2 regions of the Staphylococcus parequorum genome follow, and region 2 is predicted to be linked to the other one. Evidence: riboswitches for the same ligand, from Rfam matches in the RefSeq annotation. Region 2 holds a riboswitch; the other holds the start of a gene.
What was found. Region 2 has a riboswitch for S-adenosylmethionine ahead of AAA453_RS11935 (methionine ABC transporter ATP-binding protein). Riboswitches for the same ligand answer to the same signal wherever they lie in the genome.

Region 1 (3,218 bases), 1.0 Mb from region 2:
TTAGGATTGAAGTATAAAATAGTAGTTGGTGTGAATTTTAAATTGAGTTCTGTTTGGATATCACCGGCAAGTTTTTCTATTTCATTTAAGTGCGATGTATAATTTACAAACGATAATGATTGCGTATCTTCATTCTGATCTAACACAAGTGTTTGTGGTGTATGCTTATCAAGATCTAAAGTATTAAATACCTGCTCCATCATTGGTTGTTCTTTGAATTGGGCTGCACTAACACCATTATAAACATGCCCTTTCAATAATTGAGAATCTATGATGTATAAACCAGTACGTGTCAGTACTAAATGACTGATACGTTGAACATCGCTAAATTCATTTCTAGGTAAAAATATATTAGCCATAATGTGCATATCTTCAGGACGTATTCTTTTTTCATTTACAAGACGTTCACGGATACCAATCAATCTCATGTCAGTTACATATTCACTATGATTCTTAGAAAATAATTTTAAAGCATCAATTTCTCTATCTTTAGAACTAACTGTAGCTGCATATTCTTCCTTTTGCTTCGTTACAGTTTTTTTATTTTCTATTCTTTCCTTTTCCAACTCTTCTTCATGCTCATCGCTTAATTTTTGTTCTCTAGATTTATACTGCTCTTCAGCGTTTTTTTGCGCTTTCTTTTTACTTTTTAAAGCAAGCATAAATAATATCAAACAAATGACTGCTACGATGATTGCCACGATTAAACCAATTTCTATTGGCCCTAATGAATTCATAACAAAAACGCTCCTTTATGTGTTCAGTAACTTAATTATAATAGATAATAGCTCATCATTCGATAGAAAAGTCCAGAAAATTAAATTTTAGTTTTTTATGCTTCTACAGAATCTTTTAATAGGTTTACTTTATCTAATTTTTCCCATGGTAATAAGATATCTGTACGGCCAAAATGACCATAGGCAGCTGTTTGTTTATAGATTGGATGTTTTAAATCTAACATTTTAATAATGCCAGCAGGTCTTAAGTCAAAATGCGTGCGTACAGCTTCTACTAACTCATCTTCACTTACGCTACTTGTTCCAAATGTATCAATAGAAATTGAAACTGGTTCAGCAACACCAATTGCATATGCTAATTGTACTTCACATTTGTCTGCTAATTTAGCCGCAACAATATTTTTAGCTACATAACGTGCAGCATAAGCAGCAGAACGGTCAACTTTTGTTGGGTCCTTACCACTGAAACAACCGCCACCATGACGTGCATAACCACCATATGTGTCTACAATAATTTTACGACCAGTAAGTCCAGCATCTCCTTGAGGACCACCAATCACAAAACGACCAGTAGGATTAATATAAAACTTAGTATCTTCATCTAATAGATGTTCAGGCACTGTTGGATAAATAACGTGCGCTTTAATGTCATCTTGTATTTGTTGCAATTCAGTATCTTCTGCATGTTGCGTAGAAACAACGATAGTGTCTATACGTTGCGGCTTATCCTGTTCATCATATTCAACCGTTACTTGTACTTTCCCATCTGGGCGTAAATATTTTAATATTTCATCTTTTCGTACATCAGATAATTTCTTAGCAAGTTGATGTGATAAGAAGATTGGTAAAGGCATATACGTATCCGTTTCATTTGTAGCATAACCAAACATTAAGCCTTGATCACCAGCACCAGTTGCTTCAATTTCTTCTTCTGATGCATCTTCACGATACTCTAATGCTGTGTCAACACCTTGCGCGATGTCAGGAGATTGCTCATCAATTGCAGTTAATACGGCCATGGTTTGACTGTCATACCCATATTTTGCACGTGTGTAACCAATCTCTTTAATTGTTTCTCTTACTACTTTTGGAATATCAACGTAAGTTGTTGTAGATATTTCACCTGAAATTAACGCCATACCAGTAGTTACCGTAGTTTCACAAGCGACCCTTGCATTAGGATCGTCTTTTAAAATCTCATCTAATATTGCATCAGATACTTGATCCGCTATTTTGTCCGGGTGCCCTTCTGTTACAGATTCTGAAGTGAATAATCTTCTATTGTATGTCATAATTTGCTCCTTTAGTTTTAAATTACGAAAATTCTCTCTCTGTTGAGCTCATTAAAAAAGGCCTTCATCACTATATTAAATAGAGAGAAGGCCCTTATACGTCCATTCGCTCTTATCGTTCAGACGATATATGTCTGCAAACGGTTTGGCACCTTTCTTCGTATTAAGAAGAGGTTGCTGGGCTTCATTGGGTCCATGTCCCTCCGCCACTCAGGATAAGAGAATCCGTTAAGTCCTATAGTACCTAATCTATGATATATTGTCAATTTAACAATTATTAATATTTATTTAAAATTTCTAAAATTCCTTTTAATATGATGTGGACTATTAATTCATATGTGTTATACTCTTTAATTGTAAAGGCTTACATTAACTAAATAGCGTTGGAGGGATTAGTATGGCGGTAGATACATACACATACACAAGCAAGATTGAAAGTATATTAGAGAAACCATCATCATTATTTCAACTATCTACAACACAGTTGTATAACAAAATTTTAAATAATGATGAAGGTGCATTGACTGAACTTGGAGCAATTAACGCTAAAACAGGTAAATACACAGGTCGTTCTCCAAAAGATAAGTTTATTGTAAATGAACCATCTTATAGAGATGACATCGATTGGGGAAACATAAATCAACCTATCGAAGAAGAAACGTTCTTAAATTTGTATGATAAAGTTTTAGCCCATTTAAACAAAAAAGATGAACTTTATGTATTTAATGGTTATGCAGGTAGTGATGAAGATTCACAATTAAAACTCACTGTCATTAATGAGTTAGCTTGGCATAATTTATTCGCACAAAATATGTTCATTCGCCCAAGTACTAAAGAAGAAGCTAGCGAAATCAAATCAGATTTCACTATTGTTTCAGCACCTTCTTTTAAAGCAGTTCCTGAAGTTGATGGCACAAACTCCGAAACATTTATAATTACCTCTTTCAAACATAAAGTGATATTGATTGGTGGCACTGAATATGCTGGAGAAATGAAAAAAGGAATTTTCTCAGTAATGAACTACTTACTCCCTAAAGATAAAATCATGAGCATGCACTGTTCGGCTAACGTTGGCGATAAAGGTGATGTAGCATTGTTCTTCGGTTTATCCGGTACAGGTAAAACAACACTTTCTGCTGACCCAACACGCAAACTGATTGGTGATGATGAGCATGGTTGGAATGAAAAC
Region 2 (3,218 bases):
GCCGCTAAGTTCTTACAGGAGTATGGTGTTAGTTTTGAACCTATTGATATCGTTCAACATACACCTACTAAAAACGAGTTTAAAGATATTATTGAAGCGACAGAAATTGATGTTAACAAACTCTTTAACACACATGGCGCAAAATATCGTGAGCTTGGATTGAAAGATAAGTTGAAAGATTTAACGTATGATGAAAAGTTAGATTTATTGGCTTCAAATGGTATGTTAGTTAAAAGACCACTAGCTATTTCAGGAAATAAAGTTACAGTTGGATTTAAAGAAGACCAATATAAGGAAACTTGGTTATAAAATAAATTTTAATTTCATAATTAAATAAGTGGTTATAATAGTGATTGTGTAAACGCTTCATCTATTGCTATGAAAAAGATTTGATTGAATTATGTTATCGAGAAATAGTTGCTTGAAAGCTTTTCATATGGCATCATTAATATGTAAAATCATTTAGGAGGGGATTCTTGTGGCAGTACCGAGTGAATTTAAATATTCTAAAGAACATGAATGGGTTAAAATTGAAGGCAATACAGTAACAATTGGTATAACTGAATATGCTCAAGGTGAATTAGGAGATATCGTATTCGTTGAATTACCAGAAGTCGACGATGACATTAACGAAGGTGAAACTTTTGGTAGTGTTGAATCGGTAAAAACAGTTTCAGAACTTTACGCACCTGTTACTGGGAAAGTTGTCGAGTCTAACGAAGAATTAGAAGACAGCCCAGAATTCGTAAATGAATCACCATACGATAAAGCATGGATGGTAAAAGTTGAATTAAGCGATCAAAGTCAATTAGATGAATTATTATCTGCTGAGCAATACTCAGAAATGATTGGTGAATAAAAAATAAAGTGCGAACTCCATGATATTGATTATCTTGGGGTTTTTTTAATAAGAATATTTATTTTATATGCTTTTTGTCAAAAATAAACATGTATAAAGTGAGCTATAGTAGAGCCTAGCTTAGTAGAACTAAAGAACAGATATTATATAAGAAAAAGATCATCTGATTAGATGTCTTTAAATGACAAAAATCATTTTCAATAATAAGATAAGATTAGGAATATGTAAATTATGTTTATAGTCGCTAAGTATTGTGAAGAACTAAGTAGATTGAACAACTATCAACATTTAGAGGGTGGATGTCATGACGATACTAAACCAAGTGATCATTGTCGAAGGCAAGTCAGACAAGAAACGGGTAAAGCAAGTTATTGATCAGCCAATTGATATCATATGTACGAACGGTACTATGGGCATTGATAAAATCGATGAAATGGTTGAAACTTTATATGATAAACAAGTGTATATTCTTGTGGATTCAGATAAAGAAGGTGAAAAGATACGGAAATGGTTCAAACGATATCTCAGTGAAAGTAAACATATACGCATAGATAGACAATATTGTGAGGTTGCTAGATGCCCTAAACCATATTTATCCAGAGTACTGCGAAAACATGGTTTTTCTGTAAAAGATGCAGAAAAAGTAGCTAAAGCAAAATTAGATTATATAGCTGAAAGGGTAAGTTTATTAACATGAATGTAACAAGTGAACACCGTGCAGATGTGCACGAACATGAAGAAAAAGAAAAATATTTAATATTTGGTTATACACCAACGTGTGGAACTTGTAAAGTTTCAGAACGCATGTTAGATATAGCAAATGAAATTTTGAAGCTACCAATTACGAAAATAGATTTGAATTTTCATCCTGATTTTAGCCAAGCGCAAGAAATACAATCTGTACCTGTGCTCATGCTGATGTCTAAAGGTAAAGAACAGAAAAGAATTTACGCATTTCAATCTGTTCCTTATTTGTTAGAAAATTTAAAATAGTTATTGACGAAACATGAGTGCGATGATAGGATTAAAAATAATTAAATAAATGATACTCTTATCAAGAGTGGTGGAGGGATGTGCCCTTTGAAGCCCGGCAACCGTCTGAATCAGAAATGGTGCCAATTCACATGAAGTTATAATTAACTTTGGGAGATGAGAGAAGCGATTAATGCTTTCTCTTTTCTTCACTGCATAAAAGGGGAAGCATTTTTTAATTGATAGTGTAATACAAGGAGGCAAGTGTGATGATTGAATTAAATCAAATAGTCAAAAGGTACAAAACAAAAAAACACGACGTACTAGCTGTAGATCATGTTGATTTAAGCATTCAATCAGGCTCAATCTTTGGAGTGGTTGGTTTTTCAGGAGCGGGGAAAAGTACTTTAGTAAGACTCTTGAACAATCTCGAGCAACCTACTTCAGGTGACGTAATTATTGATGGAGATAAGATTGGTGATTTATCTAAATCAGATTTAAGAAAAAAACGTCAAAAAGTGAGCATGATTTTTCAACATTTTAATTTACTGTGGTCACGAAATGTATTAAATAATATTACATTCCCGCTAGAAATTGCTGGTGTTTCGCGTCGTGAAGCGAAGCAACGTGCTTTAGAATTAGTGGAATTGGTAGGACTAAAAGGAAGAGAAAATGCATATCCATCGGAATTGTCAGGTGGTCAAAAGCAACGTGTCGGTATTGCGCGTGCATTAGCTAATGAACCTACTGTATTGCTTTGTGATGAAGCAACAAGTGCGTTAGATCCTCAAACGACCGATGAAATTCTAGAATTATTATTAAAGATTAAAGAAGAACGAAATTTAACAATCGTAATCATTACACACGAAATGCATGTCATTCGACGTATCTGCGATGAAGTCGCTGTTATGGAAAGTGGCCGTGTAATTGAACAAGGCGAGGTTACAACTGTCTTTGAAAACCCACAACATGCAGTAACAAAACGCTTTGTGAAAGATGATTTAGACGATGATTTTGATGAATCTATCACAGATTTAATATCATTAAAGGAAAATGATTATGTAGTTCGCTTGAATTTTACAGGAAGCAATACTACGGAGCCGTTAGTATCATACATAACTAAGACGCATAATATTGATGTAAATATATTGGAAGCTAATATTAAACATACGAAAGATGGTTCAATCGGCTTTTTAGTAGTACATTTACCAACAGTAAATTCAGAAAAATTCGAAAAGTTCAAAAACGATTTAGAAGCGCAACACGTTTCAGTGGAGGTGTTAAAGCATGGGTAATTCGTTTGGTGACATACTCCGTGAGATGGTTACTATGCCAAATATCAGTTGGGACGAAGTTTGGTTAGCAACATATGAAACAATTTATATGA

Region 1: linked by a shared signal. The riboswitch ahead of metK (methionine adenosyltransferase) and the one ahead of AAA453_RS11935 (methionine ABC transporter ATP-binding protein) in region 2 are both predicted to bind S-adenosylmethionine.

The regions. Positions count from the first base shown of each region.
Region 1 covers NZ_CP150682.1:1,429,998-1,433,215, reverse strand. The annotation lists gene AAA453_RS06975 (nuclease-related domain-containing protein) at 1-737, opposite strand, end outside; gene metK (methionine adenosyltransferase) at 833-2,029, opposite strand; SAM riboswitch class I at 2,139-2,251, opposite strand; gene pckA (phosphoenolpyruvate carboxykinase (ATP)) at 2,427-3,218, shown strand, end outside.
Region 2 covers NZ_CP150682.1:2,437,730-2,440,947, reverse strand. The annotation lists gene AAA453_RS11955 (arsenate reductase family protein) at 1-309, shown strand, start outside; gene gcvH (glycine cleavage system protein GcvH) at 479-859, shown strand; gene AAA453_RS11945 (toprim domain-containing protein) at 1,164-1,556, shown strand; gene AAA453_RS11940 (thioredoxin family protein) at 1,553-1,852, shown strand; SAM riboswitch class I at 1,908-2,015, shown strand; gene AAA453_RS11935 (methionine ABC transporter ATP-binding protein) at 2,101-3,126, shown strand; gene AAA453_RS11930 (methionine ABC transporter permease) at 3,119-3,218, shown strand, end outside.